2 regions of the Alicyclobacillus sp. SO9 genome follow, and region 2 is predicted to be linked to the other one. Evidence: riboswitches for the same ligand, from Rfam matches in the RefSeq annotation. Region 2 holds a riboswitch; the other holds the start of a gene.
The links. A riboswitch is a leader RNA that binds a small molecule or an ion and turns the genes downstream of it on or off. The one in region 2 is predicted to bind fluoride.
Positions count from the first base shown of each region.

Region 1: another riboswitch for fluoride. It lies ahead of GI364_RS23420 (fluoride efflux transporter FluC); the one in region 2 lies ahead of GI364_RS09650 (cation:proton antiporter).

Region 1 covers NZ_CP066339.1:5,006,499-5,016,900, reverse strand. Annotated here, with positions in the region: gene GI364_RS23430 (TIGR01440 family protein) at 29-691, shown strand; gene glyA (serine hydroxymethyltransferase) at 826-2,079, shown strand; fluoride riboswitch at 3,367-3,430, shown strand; gene GI364_RS23420 (fluoride efflux transporter FluC) at 3,482-3,964, shown strand; gene GI364_RS23415 (fluoride efflux transporter FluC) at 3,961-4,323, shown strand; gene GI364_RS23410 (NAD-dependent epimerase/dehydratase family protein) at 4,908-5,768, opposite strand; gene GI364_RS23405 (MarR family winged helix-turn-helix transcriptional regulator) at 5,765-6,202, opposite strand; gene GI364_RS23400 (MFS transporter) at 6,424-7,815, opposite strand; gene GI364_RS23395 (TetR/AcrR family transcriptional regulator) at 7,964-8,560, shown strand; gene GI364_RS23390 (2-thiouracil desulfurase family protein) at 8,639-9,097, shown strand; gene GI364_RS23385 (hypothetical protein) at 9,259-9,744, shown strand; gene GI364_RS25550 (TlpA family protein disulfide reductase) at 10,057-10,356, shown strand; partial or broken gene GI364_RS25000 (transposase) at 10,311-10,402, opposite strand, start outside.
Region 2 covers NZ_CP066339.1:2,134,415-2,144,816, reverse strand. Annotated here, with positions in the region: gene GI364_RS09665 (PucR family transcriptional regulator) at 1-122, opposite strand, end outside; gene fdhA (formaldehyde dehydrogenase, glutathione-independent) at 307-1,560, shown strand; gene GI364_RS09655 (S1C family serine protease) at 1,659-2,936, opposite strand; fluoride riboswitch at 3,478-3,540, shown strand; gene GI364_RS09650 (cation:proton antiporter) at 3,718-5,058, shown strand; gene GI364_RS09645 (isopentenyl transferase family protein) at 5,259-6,119, shown strand; gene GI364_RS09640 (alkaline phosphatase family protein) at 6,226-7,386, opposite strand; gene ribF (riboflavin biosynthesis protein RibF) at 7,624-8,688, opposite strand; gene GI364_RS09630 (YuzB family protein) at 8,761-9,018, opposite strand; gene GI364_RS09625 (response regulator transcription factor) at 9,095-9,838, opposite strand; gene GI364_RS09620 (succinyl-CoA:acetate CoA-transferase ScpC) at 10,221-10,402, opposite strand, start outside.

The DNA.
Region 1 (10,402 bases), 2.3 Mb from region 2:
CAGCTTCTGACGAGAGGAGAATGAGGTTGTGAGCGACATTACAATGGAATTGACGGAATGCTTGGAAGACCTGCGTGATGCGGCTTCTCTGCAAGCAGGGGATGTGTTGATTGTTGGTGCTTCCACCAGTGAACTGTTGGGGAAACACATTGGCAAGGCTACTTCACTCGAAGTTGGACAACAAGTTGTCCAAGCGTGTCTCGACTTTGCAGAGAACACGGGCTGTTCCGTCGCTTTTCAGTGCTGTGAGCATCTGAACCGGGCGGTTGTGGTGGAGAGGTCCGTGGCTCGTCAAAAAGGCTGGCGTGAAGTAAATGCGATTCCTGTTCCTGGTGCAGGAGGAGCAGTTGCGGCTCACGCCTTCTTTGCGTTGCCAGGTGCCTGTTTGGTTGATGCAATTGAGGCCGATGCCGGCATTGATGTCGGCGACACACTGATTGGCATGCATCTTCGACATGTCGCCGTACCAGTGCGGGGCAGACGCACAGAAGTGGGGCAAGCCCATATAACGATGGCACGAACAAGAGGGCCTCTGATTGGCGGAGCAAGAGCCGTCTATGATGTAGAAGAGGCACGCAGACGGGTATTTCCCGACTTGGACAAGCACACAAGCGGCTCAGTGGGCACTGACAGCCCGGCGCCGAACGAGCCGAAATCAGGCGCAACTGAACCAGGGAGCACCTGCGATTAGGTGTGTTGAATGAGTTGAATGGGTTGAATGAGTTGAATGGGTTAGACCTGTTGAATGGAATTCGCGGCAGACGGGTTGGTACAAATCGTGTAAGATAAAATCAGACTGAGAGAGGGAGAAAGAGAGGGATTTGGTTGGCTAATTTGAAAGACTGGGACAATGAAGTTGCAGAAGCAATGGAGCAAGAGTTGCAGAGACAGCGAAATAAGATTGAGTTGATTGCGTCAGAAAATTTTGTAAGTGAAGCTGTTATGCAGGCAATGGGCAGTGTTTTGACAAACAAGTACGCTGAGGGCTATCCAGGTAAACGTTATTACGGCGGCTGTGAGTACGTGGATGTCGTGGAAAACCTGGCGCGGGATCGGGCAAAGGCACTCTTCGGTGCCGAACATGCAAATGTACAGCCTCACTCTGGTGCTCAGGCCAACATGGCTGTCTATCATGCCATGTTAGATCCCGGTGACACTGTACTTGGAATGAACCTTTCTCACGGCGGTCACTTGACCCACGGGAGTCCTGTAAACTTTTCCGGAAAACTATACAACTTTGTCGCCTACGGCGTAGATGAACAGACGCAACGCATCGACTACGATAAAGTCTTGGCTGCGGCCAAGGAACACCGCCCCAAGATGATAGTCGCCGGCGCCAGTGCTTATCCGCGGATTATTGACTTTAAAAAGATGCGTGACATTGCTGACGAAGTCGGAGCCTATCTCATGGTCGACATGGCCCACATAGCAGGCTTGGTTGCAACAGGCCACCATCCTTCTCCGATTCCCTATGCCCATTTTACAACGACAACCACGCATAAAACCCTGCGGGGTCCTCGCGGCGGCATGATTCTGACAACCGAGGAGTTTGCGAAAGCCATTGACAAAGCCATTTTCCCCGGTATTCAGGGCGGCCCGTTGATGCACGTCATTGCAGCCAAAGCTGTCGCCTTTGGAGAGGCGCTAAAGCCCGAATTCAAGGATTACTCCAAGCGGATTGTTGAGAATGCAGCGGCTTTGGCACAAGCCTTGGGTGCCCGCGGATTTAAACTGGTTTCAGGCGGCACTGACAACCACCTTCTGCTGATTGACGTAAGAAACTTCGATTTAACAGGTAAGGAAGCAGAACACAGGCTGGACGAAGTCGGTGTTACGGTCAACAAAAACACGATTCCATTCGATCCCGCCAAACCCTTCGTCACCAGCGGCATCCGCATTGGTACACCTGCCGTCACGACTCGCGGCTTTGATACACAGGCTATGAGCGAAATTGCAGACATCTTCAAGGTAGCCCTGCAGAGCGAGTTTGGCGATGCAGCCCTGGCCGAGGCACGGGGCTTAGTCGATGCGTTGACAGTGCGCTATCCCATGTATGAAGGGTTGAGCTACGCACAGTAACTAGTAACTGCCGCCGAATCCCTATGCCGGTGTACGGTTGGCGGTCACCAAGATAGTGGAACAATGCCATCTTGTCTTGTCTCTCCTCTGAGTAGAATCTGGGTAAAATTGGACCTGTCAACACAACCAGTTCTATGAGGAGGATGACAAGATGGTACCACTCATGCAGGCTCCCGGTCCAAGCCACTTCGTTCGGAAACATCCGTTCGTTAGTGATCCTTTTGCTCCCTATTACGACGCGGGCCAGCCAATAGTGATCGATGCGATCACTATCACCAGCCGCCGTCTACAATAGGGATCCCGTTGCGCCCTATTACCTACGCTCCACCTTGCCCCTCTCCGCGGTAGTGATCATTTCGCTCCCTAATGTCTCGGGCCGGGTGGCAATAGGGATCATTGGGATCACAATTGCATCGCCCTTTGCCAAATAGGGATCATTCGAGGCACTAACCGGCTCGCCGACGGAGCCCGGGCCCATCCCGCCAGCCATTCCGTCAGCATCAGACAGCGCGATCGACGAAGAAGGTGAGCGGAAAAGTTCCTTTTATTCGACTTATATCACCGGATTCCCATTGTAGACCATAATATGATGAATTTGGTTTAAAACAAGACGGTACCACTCATGCAGGCTCCCGGTCCAAGCCACTTCGTTCGCAAACATCCGTTCGTTAAGGATCCTTTTGCTCCCTATTATGACGCGCGCCAACCAATAGTGATCGATGCGATCACTATCACGAGCCGGCTTCTACAATAGGGATCCCGTTGCGCCTTATTACCTACGCTCCACCTTGCCCCACTCCGCGGTAGTGATCATTTCGCTCCCTAATGTCTCGGGCCGGGTGGCAATAGGGATCATTGGGATCACAATTGCATCGCCCTTTGCCAAATAGGGATCATTCGAGGCACTAATCGGCTCGCCGACGGAGCCCGGGCCTGCCCCTCAGGCACTAATCGGCTCGCTGACGGAGCCCGGGCCTGCCCCTCAGGCACTAATCGGCTCGCCGACGGAGCCCGGGCCTGCCCCTCAGGCACTAACCGGCTCGCTGACGGAGCCCGGGCCTGCCCCTCAGGCACTAATCGGCTCGCCGACGGAGCCCGGGCCTGCCCTTCAGGCACTAACCGGCTCGCCGACGGAGCCCGGGCCCATCCCGGCAGCCATCCCATTCACTCAGCCGACGGCCTTACATCGTGTCCGGGGACGGAGATGTACCGCAGTTGACGGAGACTCTGTCTACTGGTTACAATGAAGCCACAGGACGGCGTGAGTCGTCACAAGTACATTGTAAGTATTGCAAAGGTGATGGAGCTCACCGAGAAAACTACCTTCGTGGTTGATGGCTCCTGCGAAACGCATTTAGGTTCGCAGGAGCCTTTTTGCGTCAAACATCGAAGGAGGGGCATTATGAACATCTTTGCAATTGCTGTTTTTGCTGCGTTGGGAGGCGCTTCACGCGTCTTGTTGGAACACCTGCTTGGTCCCGTCGTGGGAATGGTTCCGGCGTTTCAGATGCCATTTGCTACTCTGGTAAGCAACCTGGTTGGGTCGTTCTTCATTGGCTTCTTCTATATTGCGGCATCACGCAGGCGGGTGCGTGAATGGCTTCAACTCGGCGTCAGCGTGGGTTTTCTCGGGGCCTTTACCACCTTTTCCACGTTTACACTCAATATCTTACAAGTCGCAACGAACAATCCTGCTGCAGCGCTGGTGTACACCGGACTAAGTCTGGTTGGAGGTGTATTTCTGGTCTTGGCTGGAGAGTCTCTTGCAGAATCTTGGGTGCGCCCCCGAATCAGTCCCCGAATCAGTCCCCAAATCACCCTGAGTTCGGAAGATGTCGCCGAGACACCCTCGGCTCATCGCGATCTAAAGGGGATGAGGGAATGAGCTTATCGGCCGAGGTGGTGGTTGGGGTGGGTGCAACAGCGGGATCGGTATTGAGATACGGCATTGGCAGCCTGACCGTACGCATTTCCCAATCTGATTTTCCTTGGGGCACCTGGGTTGTGAATGTGTTTGGGGCCCTTCTGCTGGGGCTGATATTTCGGAACCTGGGTACTGTTTCTGCGGATGTGAACTGGTGGCTGCTACTTGGTACCGGATTTTGCGGGGGATTTACAACATTTTCCACGATGTCCGCAGAAAGTCTGCATTTGGCAAGGAAGAGCAAGAGAAAAGCGTTCATTTACTTAGGGAGTTCACTGCTTGCCGGGTGTTTCGTCGTGTGGGTCAGCCTGATACTGTAATCCGATGCGATTGTAAGATCGAGTAAGATCGATCTCGTTAGTTCTCAAATGCTGCCGTCCCACTCACTGTATGTCAAATGTTGCGGTCGCTAATGTGGCTAATCTCGTCTAAAAGTAAGCGAATGGAAATGCGATCGTAAACTGGTCGTAACATTTAATCTGTATACTTTGTTTCATAGGAAGACTGTATCACTGCCACTTGTAAGCATGCCCGTTTACCACTTGATGTGTCTGGTATGCCCGGGTTGCGAGTTGGATTGTCACCAAACATGGGCGTAAGGTAAGAAAACGAGGCGATAAAGGTGACAGTTAAGTGTTTCTGTATGAGGTGCCAGCAGGAGATTTCTCACGAAGAAATGCATCGAATCTTCCAAACGTGCTTTAAACGCCAAAGGGGACAAGATATGCACACTGGATTTTGCAGCAGATGTAACTCACCAGTGCAATGTAGCTCCGTAATGTCATCCCGTAATGTGCACACGTAATGTGATATATCGCAGCGTTTGAATGAAAAGGTCGAACTGTCGAGCGAGACTGAGCGACCACCTTCTCCGGATGCAGGCGAGGATGGCCGCAGAACTCATTCATTTTTCATGAAAAATGCCTTCCTCAAGGCTTGGATACTTGAGTGAGAAACCCAAATGTCTTATTTTGCTCGTGTCTAACACTAATGTTGCCTCCATGACTCGACGCAGCATCGGGGGAATGGTTGCTTGCCCTTGGGGCTTTCGGTCTGCAGTACCCAAAGATTTGCGAATAATGGAGGCGGCATCGTGGACTGTCAGCGGCTGGTCATCGGCGACGTTATAAATTCCCGGAGCATAATCGGAACTTGCCAGCATTAAAATGGCTCGAACCACGTCCTCTCGATGAACAAAATGGGTGGTGTTGTTCCCTTCGACCATCGCCGCTAACTGAGGAAATCGAGTTATCGACGGACTTCCCGCACTGTACACCTGTGGAATTCGGATAATCACAACGTCTGTCTTATCATTGCCGAGGGACAGGAGCTGCTCCTCAGCTTGCATCTTTGAAATTGCATACGCATGATCACGTAAGGGATTACACACGGTCCCCTCAGACGCCGGCGGTGTGACAATGTCTCCATAGACGACAGCAGCGCTCAAATAAATGAAGCGTCGAACGCGGTGTTTGATTGCATCTTTCATTAAACGCCTTGTTCCATCTACATTTACGGCCGTTAGATTTCCATCAGAAGGTCGCATACCGCCACCTAAATGAAATACCGTCTCGACATCCTGGGTCACGTTCTCGAGTGAGTCGGGAACAGCTAGGTTTCCAACCACCTGCTCGATGTTCTCAAGTGAATCAATGGGGTCAACGCGGCTTCTGACTAATACTTTTACATCATGCCCAGAAGCTTGCAATGAGTGTAATAAACGATTGCCAATGTATCCCGTGGCTCCTGTAACCAACACCTTCACTTGCTTTCCCCCTCATTATCTAACAAGTTCAAATTCAACACTGCCTTCTGCAGGAGTTTGACAACGAAAGCTTCCTCTTCGGAGGTAATACCGTTCATCATTTGTGGGCGAAGGACCTCAATGGGATTGGGTATATCTACCCAGCTTTGATGGCCCTCATGTGTCATCTTGAGTCGTTTTATTCGTCTGTCAGACGGGTGTTCTTCTCGGACGAGCCAACCTTTTTTCACTAGAGAATCCACAATTCCGGTCAATGTTCCCGATTCAACCTTCATAGTCGTTTGTAGTTCCTTCTGAGTAATGCCATCAGGACTGTCGGAACCGGCTATGCGGTATAAAACTTCCCATTGGCTCCTAGCTAAGCCGTAGGGGCGCAGAACCTCATTCGTGTGGATTGTGATTTCATGGTAGACACGGCGGACCCAATGTCCCAAATTGTTTACAAAAACGTCTGTAGGATCTATCTGGACCCCTCCTCCTGTACCCCTCCGCAAAATACTTTGTACATATTTAATTAGTACCAAACTAATTGGTGAGATGCAACTGCAAGAATGATTTCAACTCCCGTGGGACTGTTAAACTGGGCGATGTAACACTCAGCCACGGCGTATGTCATGTCTTCGTATTTCCGTGTTTTGCGCATGTTCTCTGTTTATTAGGGTGCAACTCCTGCTGTTTGTTTGTTAAGGACTTTCAATCGGCGGTCGGCAGTGGTCAAAATCAGGGCAATCGCGCTTATCGTTATCATGATGAGTGCAATATGATGAAGACCGCCGTCGGACACCCTTGCGTGAAAAACAATACCGATGAGTGCTGAGGAAGCAATTGAACCGATGTATCCGAAGGTCCGGAGCAGTCCTGAAGCGGTTCCAATTTGCTCGGAAGTCACCTGCAGGTACAAAGCTGTCTGGTTGGCACTAGCCATCGTACCCATCGTGACGCCGAACACTACCGTAATGAGCACAATCCAGACAATTGAAGTACTCCCGGTGAGAAAGAGCACGCCAATCGAGGCAACAATGGACGATCCCGCACAAACAAGCAACGGGCCCCGCACCAAGTTTCTTTTCGAAACAGGGCCAACAATGATCGCCGAAACAACGCTCATAGGGAGTATGAGTAGACCGGCTTCGAGTGCTGACGTTCCCCGTGCCGCACCAATCCATTCAGTAACACCGTAGAGGACTGTGTAGATACACAGCGTGATTAAGGAAAACCGTACGTAGGTTCGGGCTAAGGCTAAGTTGGTAGCGAGCATACGCACATCGATAAAAGGATGGTTTGACTGAAGCTCCCACCATATGAGCAAAACACCAAATACGACAGAGAGAGCTAAAACAATCCACTCGGCACGAGGCAGCGAGAAGAGGAAGACCATCAGGGCAGTGATGGTTGCAGCGAATCCGACAATACCGGTGATATCAATACGAGATAGGACTTGTCCAATGGTTCTGCCGCCGACGATAGGTCCGTCCTTTGGAATCCAAAGAGCAGCCATGACAAATGCAACCAGCGCAAAGGGGATATTCACCAGAAATACTGTCCGCCACCCCCACGCATCTACGAGCACTCCGCCAATGGGGAGTCCCACAGCTGCTGTAGCCACTCCGGCAATTTGGAGTGCACCCAGTACGTTTCCGGGCGGTTTTGCCATCCCTGCCGACTCTGCACGTCTGCGAATCAAAAGCATGGCAGACGGGTAGGCGGTAGAAGTTCCAATGCCGATAAGAATCCGAGAGAGAATGAGCATGGTTAAGTCAAGTCCAAATCCACCCAGCAGACCGCCCAAAAGCACCAGGAGAATGCCTGTTAAGAAAACCCTGCGGGGGCCGAATTCCACAGAAAGCTTTCCGGCAGTCGGTTGAGCAATCGAACTCGCCAGATAGAGGGCGGTAACGAGTACTGTGGTTTGTGCAACCGAAACATGCATAAATGCCGAAATGGGCACTAATGCTGTGGCTAGCATTGAGCTGTTAATTGGGTTCAACGTTGAACCCATATACATCGGTGCAACGAACCTCCATGAGAATGGGTTCTCGTTGTGCATTCTTCGCTTCACTCCTTACAGTGACTCCAACGTCTTGTATGCAGTCCATCGATTCGCTATGATAAAGCGGAGACCACTCCTGTTATAATAAACGGAGATATCTCCGTTTGTCAACGGCAGTGCTATTCCAATGTGGGGACTTGATGTTATGAATCATCCAGGAGAGACACGAACAAGGCGTAGGGATGCTGCAGAGAATCGTCAGCGCATATTAGACGTGGCTAGTATGCTCTTTGAAAAGCACGGCGTAGAAAAAGTGAGTATGAATCAGCTTGCCACTGAAGCTCAAATCGGGCCAGGTACCCTGTACCGCCATTATAGAAATAAGAGCGAGTTGTGTTTGGAGTTAATTAAAGACAACGTTGTGATTCTGTTTGAAGACATTGAGGCGTACTTGGAACAACACAAAGGTGACATGCCCAGACAGCGGTTGAAAGGCGTTCTCAGCATATTCATCCGTTTTCGGGAGACGAAGCTGCAGCTTCTGACGGGTGTCGAAGAAGGCGCTGACAGGAGTCGGACTGCGGCAGGTAGACGCAACCCCATATATGATCAACTGCATGAAGTATTCACCGCGCTGTTTGACGAAATGAATACGGCTGGGCAACCATCCCCTGACAGCGTCTTTCGATCAGACTTGTTGCTTACCGTATTACGCAGTGATACGTATCTGTTTCAAAGAAATGTACGGGGCTTGTCGCCCGAAAGCATTTTAGAACAACTCTGTTTGACGTTTTGTCCGTAAATGTTGTGGGTATCCCTGTACGGCCAATGCTTTTGGTGCCATCATTATGAATGGGCCACTCTCGGGGAGGCGACTACGATAAAAATTGTTAGCTCTTGTCTGATTGGATGCAAGTGTCGATATGATAATAAGTCCGCACTGCATCCAGAAGTTGAGAAATTGGTTCAAAACAGAGAGGCTGTTCCAGTATGTCCTGAACAACTCGGGGGACTTCCGACGCCGAGGTTTCCAGCTGAAATTGTTGGGGGAGATGGGTTTGACGTGCTTGACGGTACAGCCAGAGTCATCGACAGTCATGGCAATGATGTTACACAGAGTTTTATTGATGGAGCGTACCGAACGCTCAATGTGGCACAAACTATCAAAGCAACCACGGCAATTCTCAAAAAGAACAGTCCTTCATGTGGCAGCAATGTCATATACGATGGTTCATTTTCAGGAAACAAAAAACAGGGTGTCGGAGTAACCGTTGCACTGTTACTAAGAAACGGGCTTATTGTTTCAGATGAAGAAGGGGTACCGGATGCCCCGTGCTAAGGAGGTGTGAAACAGCAACGCTGGTTAAGGGCAACTCTCACGCAACTATTAGAGCCCACTGAAGGCCGCATGAATATGCACTTTTACAATACGACGTTGTTCAAAAATTAGAGAAAATTCCGTCAAAACAAGAAAAGACGAACAATGAGGGGTGAAGCACTATGAAGATTTGGAAGGATAAGCAGTGGCGAATTAACATTTTGTTTGGTCTGCCATTCGTGTTAATCGGACTCACTGTACTTGGCTGGAATGTATATCAACGTAGCTTATTTACATTTTCACATCCTACTTCGGTGTATATTACCCGTCAACGGCACGGAAAATTCAAGCCGTTGAATGTAACGGTTAAGGATGTTGACATAGTACAAAAGATGTATGCGGGATTAAAAGTGTTCAAGGCATTTCCTAGAGGTTCAGTAAGTTGTCCTGCTGATTTCGGTATCGAATATACTTTGACATTCGAATCAGGAAACAAGAACCTTGTGACGGCACACGTTGATCCAAACGGCTGCGAAGAAATCAGACTATCCACGGGGCAACATTTGACGGGTGCGACAAACAATCCTAAAGCAAATATCTTTTGGAGCTCTCTTGCCAGTGCTCTTCATCTTCCAGATCAGAGTTATTTAGGCGGTGCAACACCTTGAATGTGTAGATGAAATCCAAGCGTTTTCGGGCAGACTATATGACGGAGACCCGATATTTGCTAAAATATTTATAATATGGATGTTATTCATAACACGCTCGTTAGACAGGGTAAAGTCCTATCTCAAATAATAAATATAGCCACGGAGGTGTGACCTGTTGAAAAGGTTCTTGATTTCGAGCACAGCTCTCCTAGCGCTGACTGTAAGCGTGTGTAGTTCACCGTTGCGGGTCAACGTGGCTAGTAAAGTAAACGTGATCAAAAAATCGCAAGCAAACAGGTCTCCAAGAAAAGAGAGACTCCGAGCTTTTCCATGACGGAGCTAAACACAAATAAAAAGGTCTCGTTGAACTCTCTGTTGGCAAGGGGGCATCCAGTGATTTTAAATGCGTTTGCATCATGGTGTGCTCCCTGTAACAAAGAAGCCCCAGAACTGCAGAAGTTAAGCAAGCAGTACCAAGGCATCATAACCTTTGTTGGTGTGGACACCATGGATACAGTATCTGGTGTTAAGAAATTCGTCAGAAAACACAATTTAACAAGCCCGTGTTGCTGGACAACCCTGAGCTTGTTACGGCCTGTTTTTCGCAACCCACATGAAGCGGCTTCATAGAGCACATGCCTCAGTCTGCTTGAACCGCGTTTGTTAATGCGGCTGA
Region 2 (10,402 bases):
AATACTGCTTTATCCAAATCAGCAGCCAGGTCGCGGCCCCTCTGAATGGCTGTAAAGAACTCGCGCTCATGATGCCTGGAAACACGTCTTTGCGCAGTTGAAGACGACACAGTTTCATCCATATGACACCATCCCCTTTCAAAATAAGAAGGTCCTGTCCAACAGTCCTACTCGTTTTGTATGGATGCACAAAATAAATTATGCGTGTGCATAAAGTAACCGTTTTCTCATTGTTCGAAATACTTACTCATCATAAGATGCTTTTGTACTTACTGTAACACACATCAAAACTCTGGAGGTGCCAACATGTCAGGAAACCGCGCTGTTGTGTACAAGGGTGCAGGAAGAGTCGGCGTCGAATCAATCGACTATCCTGAGCTGGTTCTAAAAGACGGTCCCGGCGTCAACCCGTTGAATGTAGGGCGTAAATGTGAACACGGGGTGATTCTAAAGGTGGTTTCCACAAACATTTGCGGAAGCGATCAACATATGGTACGCGGTCGCACAACAGCCCCTGAAGGGCTGGTTCTCGGACACGAAATCACCGGAGAAGTGATTGAGACCGGACGGGATGTCGAGTTTATCAAGACGGGCGATCTCGTTTCCGTCCCGTTCAACATCGCCTGCGGACGCTGTCGGACCTGTAAGGAAGGCGACACTCACATCTGCCTGAATGTCAACCCAGACCGCCCTGGTTCTGCCTACGGTTATGTAGACATGGGCGGTTGGGTAGGCGGCCAAGCAGAATATGTGATGGTGCCCTATGCAGACTTCCAACTGTTAAAGTTTCCAGATAAGGACCAGGCCATGGAAAAGATACTGGATCTCGCTATGCTCTCAGACATTTTCCCAACAGGATATCACGGGGCTGTCAGTGCTGGGGTCACAACGGGATCGACCGTTTATATTGCTGGAGCGGGTCCCGTCGGATTAGCGGCCGCTCACTCTGCACAACTGTTGGGAGCATCTGTGGTTATTGTCGGAGACCTGAACGAGGTCAGACTGGAACAGGCGAGGAGCTTCGGTTGCGAGACCGTTAATTTAACTGAACACGACGACCTCGGAGAGCAAATCGAGCAAATACTCGGGACTCCTGAAGTGGATTGTGCAGTCGACTGCGTTGGATTTGAAGCGCACGGTCACGGCAAAAACCATACAGAAGCACCTGCGACCGTACTAAACTCCATCATGGACGTGACCAGGGCCGGAGGCCGCCTGGGTATTCCAGGTCTGTACGTTACTGGCGATCCGGGTGCCAAAGACGACGACGCCAAAGTCGGCTCGCTGAAAATTCGCATTGGACTGGGCTGGGCCAAAGCTCATCACTTCGTCACAGGACAGACGCCGGTGATGCGCTACCACCGGCAACTCATGAACTCTATCCTCAGCGGGCGTGCTCAAATCGCAAAGGCTGTGAACGCAACAGTTGTGGACCTGAGTCATGCTCCACAAGGATATCGTGATTTCGATAAAGGTGTGGCCCGAAAGTTTGTGCTCGACCCCCACGGGCTTGTTCGGCAGCACCACCCGGACCACACAGCGGCATTCGCAAATAACTAGGTTTTACTGGCATTGAGGCGTACACGTATGCCGCAAAGAATAAATTGGGGCTGCACCTCTTGTGCAGCCCCAATTATGTCTTACACAATCACACTGTATCACCCAAACATTCCTGGTGCTGAGAAGGGGTTCAGTGGATCTCCTTGCTGTGTACTCGATGACGAGCTTGTACTCGACTGTTTCACCATCTTGTATTTTTGTAATGTAACGTGCAGCTTCATCTTATGCTGCCCGCGATAGATGGTCAGTGTCACCTTCTGCCCCGGATTCTTTTGAAACACGTAGGTACGAAGGCCCGCAGTACCAGTGACGGCGTGCCCGTCAATGGAAACAATCACATCACCGCGCTTCAGCCCTGAGCTCTTCGCCTTAGAGGAATTTACGGCACTTATCCACACACCTTGATTGACAGGTACGTTAGGACGCATGGAGACAGGAACTGCACTTAACGGATAGCCGTCAATCCCAATTTCAGAGTGAACAACATGTCCGGTCTTTAAGATTTCATCCGCTATCTGCTTTACTTCATTTGCGGGAATGGCAAAACCCATATTCGAAAAACCTTGTGCTACAATTTTATTATCGTTGATACCAATGATCTTTCCATTTTGATTTAACAGCGGACCCCCGCTGTTACCAGGGTTGATTGGCGCATCCGTCTGAATCTCAGATTGGTAATCCAAGGTTTGATGACTGCTCTCTGTTTGCACGGGCATCGTTCTCTGCTTTGCGCTGACAATGCCTGAGGTGACGGAATCCTGGAAGGCTAGTCCCATCGGGTTTCCAATCGCCACAACAGGTTGACCCGCCTCTATTTTCGATGAGTTGGCAAATTGTACAACAGGGACATTCTTTATCTTTTGGAGGGGCACGCGGACCACAGCCAGGTCTGTGAACGGATCGGACCCGACCACATGTGCCTGGAGGTGAACCCCGCCTACCGTAACAACAGAGACTTTCGCCGCCCCAGCAACGACATGATGGTTCGTTACGAGATATCCATACTTCTTATTCTTGTAGAAAAGCACACCTGAGCCGACTCCGTAAGGCTTAAGCTGACTCTTTTGGGAAAAGAAGTTCGTCTGTTTCGTGTAATTCACGACCCCCATGACAGCAGGTTTTACTTTCTTCACGACACTCGTAACCCAATTTGGAGAAGGCGTCTTCAAAGTAATTGAATTTTGCGGTGTCGAAGTCTGCTGTGCCGTTGCAACAGACGGCGTCATCACAGCCGCGTTTGCTCGAAAATGTGACCACCCCCACAAAGTGGTTCCTGCACCTACTGCGGCCGCCAGGACGAAGGTGCCTCCCCATTTCAAAACTGTTTGAACACTTGTCCGGTTATTTCCCCCGTCATTCGAACTGTTTCTAAACACTCTTCATCCCTCCTCTTTCTTCAACAAATTGTCATACTTCTTATTCATTCCTTAATCTACTGCTGCACAACTGAGTCTTTCAAAACTTGAGAAGTACGTCTGCGGACTTTGACACGGTAACAATAGCGATTATCTTAACCACAGCTAGTGTTTCTCACATTTTCACTGCCTTTTCTGCGGATTTTATAACGAATACCAAACATCTGATACTGAGACATGTTGAATCCAGTATGACGTGTATAATTCAACAGGGGAAAAGCAGGGACAAATACCCTGATTTCTGGCTTTTAACCGTTTCGCCCATCCTACTTACCCTTTTAAAGCGTATTGTGAACCATACGTTTTGAATGGAGGGATTCAAGTGGGAACTTTCGGTGGCTATACGCAATGGGCTGTAGTGTTTCTGATTATCTTTGTACTCTTTGTACTCATCGTTCCGGCAGGAATGGGCGGATATTAACAAACCGTTGTACACTTTGAATCCAAGATGGGTGTTTGCAGAAGAACAAACCTAAAAAGAACCGCATATCATGGTGTAAATTGAATAACGGGTGATGGAGCTCACCAAAACTTCCGACGAACGGATAATGGCTCCTGCGATAGACTTCGCAGGAGCCTTCTCTATATTGACGGTTATTAGACTCAACACTATTTTTCTGTGTTTCTGTCAATTTGCGTCTGTTCAAGTAGACACATGCCTTGGACATAACTTCTCCTTGGTCATAGGGTATCTCACGGCTGTCGAACGATAGCACGATACCTGAGATAAGGAGGAGTTTTCATGTTCAGTATTGGCAGCGGAGATTTGGCCAAATTCCTGTTCGCAATCGGGGCACTTCTGTTAGCCTCCAACCTGTTGGGCTACATTGCCGAGCGTCTAACCGTGCCTCGCATCATTGGTGAGGTGGCAGGGGGGCTTGTGCTTGGGCCCACGTTTTTGGGATATTTCTTTCCTCACGCATTCCACTGGCTCTTTTTGGGTTTCCCTCAAGAGAGCCAACTTTTCGGGTTTCTCATGGAATTCGGCCTGATGATGCTGATGTTCAGTTCCGGGCTTAAGTTCCAATATCGTTTTAAAGGGACAGATGCCAAAATCGGAATTTGGATTATCGTGGCGTCCACTGTGATTCCGTTTATTATCGGCTGGCTTTCCACGTATGTCTTTAACCCGGCTCAGTTCCTCGGTCCTGACAATAATATTGTCGCGTTGAAGATTGTAATCGCCATCTCGATTGCCGTTACATCCATCCCGGTCATCTCTAAAATATTTTCCGATCTCGGTATTATGCACACACGCTTCGCCAAGATTATCGTCGGGGTTGCGGGTGTTCATGACATCATCCTGTTCGTGGCTTTGGCCGTAGCGTCCGGCATTGTCAGTGCACACAACGGGATTAACCTGTCTATTATTCTTAGGAGCCTTGGCACAACCCTGGGCTTTTTGGCGCTCTGTATCTTCGTCATTCCGTGGGCGCTCAGGCGCCTCACCTCCAAACGGTCCAATTTCCTGTTCAGAGCCTCGTTTCTCGGATATTTTCTGTTCGTGATGATTGCTTTGTCGACTGTAGCAGGATACTTGAATGTCGATGTCATGTACGGTTCTTTGCTGGCCGGTGTCGCTGCCAAGTTTACGCTGCCAGACAAACTATGGAACCGATTGCGGACGGGCGTGAGTGAATTCTCGTTCTCTTTCTTCGTACCCTTGTATTTTGGGATTGTCGGTTTACAGTTAAACCTGGCTCGAGACTTTAGTGTCGGGTTCTTCGTCCTGTACCTGCTGTTTGCCACCATTGTGCAGACAGTCGTGGTGTACTTCACATGCCGTTTCATTAAAAACGACAAACTTACCAGTTTCAACTTGGCTGCAGCCATGAACGCCCGTGGAGGACCGGGTATTGTGCTTTCTCAAATCGCGTTTTCCATCGGGATTATTAACCAGAATTTCTTCGCCATTCTTGTGATGCTGGCACTGTTCACAAGCTGGATGGCTGGGTCTTGGCTCCGGTACGTTCTCAAGAAGGGTATGCTGCTGATGCCTGGTGACGAAAACCTGGTCATAGAGAAGGCCCAAGAAGAAGTCTTGTGGGAACCCGAAAAACCTGCACCCGCCCTTGAACACTAACGCCGTCTTCTTCAAACGACCAATGCAATAACCCCGGGAAGCATCCCGGAGTTATTGCATCAGTGTTTTGTCCAGAACAAACAGGACCAGCCTGTGCTGGTCCCAGTACGAAAAGTATCCTATTATAATGTAGGTACATATTGATGATGAAAAATGGAACCGAGAAGAAATCTTAAGTACGCAAACGAGGTGCTCAGGTAGTGAAGATTTTTGCACTGGTAGGAGCCAGCGGTACCGGAAAAAGCTATGTCGCGGAAGAAGTGGCAAAGAAGACCGGCAGTGGTCTTATCATTGACGACGGCGTACTCATTTCTCACGGACAGATGATTGCAGGTTACTCCGGAAAACTGGAGAAGCATGCAATCAAAGCAGTTCGACGAGCCATCTTCATGAACAAAGACCACAGAGCAGACGTCATGACCGCACTGTCACATTACCAAGGTAATGACAACCTCCTCGTTTTAGGCACCTCCAGAAAGATGATTCTTACCATCTGCAGCAACCTGGAATTAACAGAAGATATCAACTGGCTAGCCATTGAAGACTTCGTGTCAAGCGAAGAGTTAGCTCTTGCCTCGCGCCTGCGCATGTACGGGATGCACGCTATGCCAATTGCAGCATCACAAGTTCAGCAGTCAAAACACTACTGGCTGTTGAAACAAATTCAATACCGCTTGGAAAAACTGAGTCCCCAAGGAACCACTGGTGAGGAACGAAGGCGGCTTATCGTCAATCCGGTGTTTTCCGGAGGAGGTATTTATGTCCATCCTCGTGCAATCAAGGACTTGGTTACTTGTGTGGTATCAGAAGAACAACACCCATTTCGACTACGCCAAACGAAAGTCGAGTTTGAACCTTCCCTCACTGTAAAAGTCAATGCAGCCATCGAACTGGGAACAAACATTCAGAGAGCCGCTGAAGCATTATTGTCCAGCCTTCACAGAAGCCTAACAGCTAACTTGGGCCTTCCCTTAATCCAGGTGCACTTGCGAGTCGAAACCATCTCCGTTCAAACCACACAGTCACATCCTCAACACGAGCACAGGTTGACTCTGTCATAGTAGAAGTAGAGCAGTGCCCCTCCGTCAGCCAAACGGAGGGGCACTGTGATGTACTTTTCATCAATTGGTAGGCGAGTCTGTTGGTAGCGAGTCTGTGCCGGTAAGATTAGTTGTCAGACCGTCTGTGCCTCAACTGCGGTTCCCCGGGAACAGGCAGTGTTTTTACCTGACGCGAATCTGAGGCATACCCAATAAAGCCCAAGTGCCAATTTTGCTCGATGGTACGCAACAGTGAATAGTGATTTGCCCAAGTATTGAGCGTAAAGTGATGCGGAAAAGCATTGTCAATCATTATCATGGGTACTTTGCCGCCACCATAAGCACCACCCGGCCACTTATAGCCGTCGACAGTGCCGGCAGGCACGATAGGTGCATCCGGTCCTGGCGCGGTAAACTGTTTTAACTGCTTACTGGTGGTCGAGCTTGGCGGATACGGATAGTTTGCTTCATCCCATGTCACAAAGATGATGGACTTGCTTGTTTTCCAACTTCTCGATGACATGATTTCTTTGACTGTTCGTTTCACAAAGTTGTCTCCGGCCTGATACAACTTAGCGGGATCATTGTATGTCACCGTCGACCCTGGACCCGGCGGCTGACCGTGCATGTCGTTAATGACATTCGGTGTAATAAATGAGAAATTTGGTACGCGATTGTGGTTCAGGTCCGTCTGCAATTGTGTGAAAGGGACCACGTTTTTCTCTCGACTAGGATGATTTGCAATGTCTGTCATGAGCGTAAAAGGGTTGTGCTTGAGAGCATACAAGGCGTTGGGAGGCGTCTTGGAAGGAGCAGTACCTTTGGGTTCATTGTCAGGGTACCAGTACCCCTTGAATCCTGGATAAGGCATACTCTGCATGTAGCCTTTCCAAGTAATGTGATGCGACGCCAACTGGTCCACCAGATTGGTGTGGTTGAAGGTCTGTGTTGGGTTGTCACTGTGAGTGCCCCAGTTATTACCGCTGAAGAATGCTACATAGTTGGCAAGACTTTCATGAGTCACGCCGAAGTAGTTGTTCTCATAACCATACTGTTTCGCAAGTTTGTTAATATAGGGCAACTGAGAATTCCCAATAATGTTCGGTGTGCCTTGGTTCTCCATCATAATGACGTAGACGTGTTTGAACGGCTGATTCGACCTTGAAGATTCAAGTGGACGGGTGCTTTGACGGTGTGAAGCTGCATAGGCCGGCAACGCTGTAGCACCAAACAACATACCTGCGGCCCCTGCTACGGAAAGAGAGTACACAACAGACTTCAGTTTCAAATGAAACATCCTCCTCGTTTTTGTACTCCCCTTACCCCGAACAACTCTTATACAAGTTTTGAACGTCACGTATAGAAGCCTATCTAGTATATTTTGTATGCTTTCGTCTAAACATTTTATATTAACTCTATTATTATATCTACAAGTAAAGAGACAACATTTTTCTCTAATACCAGCCTGAGTTGTTTATCCGGCTGTCTTCTTGTCTCACCCTCACCGTCACAATGGCCCGGTCTGTTACCTGGTCTCTGCTTGCTTGGTCTCTTGCTTGGTCTGCAGCAGCCCAAACCTTGCTCGTGCAACTTCTTCGTCCTGCTGCATCTGTTTCACAAGACTGTCCAAGTCCGGGAATCGGACTTCATCGCGAAGTCGGTGAAGAAAGCCAATGGTCAGTTCACTTCCATACAAATCCCCCGAATAGTCCATAAGATAAGCTTCAACCTTGTAGCTATTACCGTTCACTGTGGGACGGTAACCAGCGCTGACAAGCGCATACCAGAAATCGCTCTGACAAGACTTTGCCTCATGCGTTCTCACGAGGGCTTCGTAAACACCGGGTGCGGGCATGACAAATTCGTCCAGCCCGCTCAAATTCGCCGTAGGAAAACCGAGCGTCCGTCCAACTGCGTCTCCGTGAACCACCGTTCCAGTCAACTCATATGGATGACCCAGAAGAGCGTGGGCGGCTGCGACGCGACCCGCTTCCACATGTTTTCGAATCTGAGTACTGCTAATTTTTTTGCGATTCACCTTAATGGTCGGCACCACAGTCACAGGTACACCGATATCGCTGCACAAGTCTACGAGTTCCTGTGTTGTCGAAGCCGCACCTTTCCCAAAATTAAACCCCTCGCCAACAACAACGCGTTTCAAATTCAATCTTGCAAGGTGTTCGTAAACAAACGTCTCTGGAGATGTTGTGGCGTAATCCCTGGTGAACTCAATGTCATAGACTCTTTCGACTCCGCATTGGCTTAACCAGGTCCATTTCTGTGATGAAGGTGTCAACGCGTGCTGAAACTCTTCTCGTTCCGCCAGTACCCACAGTGGATGAGGCCAAAGACTCATTACGGCCAGCACGCCGCCGTCCATTGTGTACTGTTGTGCAACCCTCAGAATTTCTTGATGTCCAAGATGAACCCCATCAAACTTTCCAATACACAACACAACCGCTTCCGTGCTCGGAGGCGGCACCTTCGTTACAGACATTATGTCCATGGCAATCGCTCCTGTTTTGCGTGTTTCTCGTTTGCGTGCACCCATGCTGCCATCATTATCTGCTACATAATCCTTGTCTATCATGAAGACCATCTAAACAATGCGTGAAGAAGAATGAAGACAGCTCAGGATGCCAAGCAACCGCCGCTCTGCCTATCAGTTGGAATAGAACTGCAGTTCTTGAGCGATTACTGCTTTCACCTTGTCTAACAACTCATCCGTATTCTCTGCAAAAATCTGCTTATCATTGACTAAAACAAACGGCCTCACCCTGCACAATCCGCATCGTCCGAGACAATCACTTTGTAATACGGCAACTTCAGGAAACTCTGTCTCGAGCAGTTCCTCGAGTAACAGAAGTGCTGCAACATTCCCCTCACAAAATTCAACAATGACGATTCCGATAGCAAACACCTTCCTGTTGACAGCACAAACACAGGCCCGTTGGCGGCCTGTGCGGTGTCATGTTTGCGAGTCAATCCAACCGCTGTTAAGTTCCGCTTGCAAAACGGTAACCAATACCACGGACTGTTTGAATGTACTTTGGATTTCTGATACTGTCCTTCAGTTTTCTTCGCAGACCCTTGATATGAACATCGATGGTATTACTTCCGGGGAAATACTTCTCTCCCCAAACGGTACTCATGATTTCATCCCGCGACAGAACCCGCCCATTCGATTGAATCAGAATCCACAAAATGTCGAATTCGGATTTCGTAAGACCCAGGCTAGTTCCATTGAGTTCTGCACGCTTCCGATTATAGTCGATGACCAATCCGCTGTAGACCTGCACGTTGTCCAAATGCTGGAACGGTTTGCGCTGCCTCCGCTCGAGCACTCGTAAGCGATACAAAACCTCTGGAAAATCCGTTGGATACATGATGACCTCCGCATTTGCACTCAAATCCAGGTGATTAGGGTCCGCTTGTCTTGGCAGCAAGTATGCTGCAGTCAGGTTCCCTACCGCGTCGGCATTTGACTTGCATGAAATTGGAACGGCCACTGTGTGGTCCAGGATCATCACGTCAGGCTCCATGGCACGCATGACGGCCAATTTCACCGTGTGGGTTATGAATATATCAACACAGTTCTGAGACAGGTACTGTATAAGGTCTGTGAGGCGTTCAGGAAACAGACTGACAATCGCAATTCGAAGCGCAGTTTTGGATACCACAGAACAATCCGGAACAAGAATGTCCTTCTCGTGACTCCTCGTTTTCTTGAATCCGTCCATGGTGTTCCCTCCACAACTTCATTCATTAACTGTAAACCCTGCGAAACGGTGAGCAGGACGACTGTCTTTCAAACTAATTTTTCGTAAGCACATGTATTTTCCCAACTGCTATTCTATATCACAAATCGACAACTTGGCAAAACCACTAGCATTCATATTTCACCTAGTAGTCTCTAGAATACACCATCCCTTCCCTTGATATTCATGCCACCTTCATGATGAACCTGTGAATTTGGCTGTCATACCTCATGTATCTCTCATATATAAATTCGTTCAGGGTCATCTATGCCAACTTCATGAAAACCAAAGGGCCTTATGGGACTAAAACAGTCCCATAAGGCCCTTTTTCGTCCCGAACTGGGGTTAAAAACTCGCTGTGTGTCTATACCGTTGCAGATTGTCTGACGGGCAACATGCTTTGGGTCTCACTGTAGCGCTGATGGAACACAAATGCATGTTCCAAATCATGGGGTGTCTGCCCGCCGTGTTTCAAGGCACTTTTGTAATAATCCCACAGCGCCGTTCTATAATCTGGGTGTGCACAATGTTCAATCATCTGGCTCA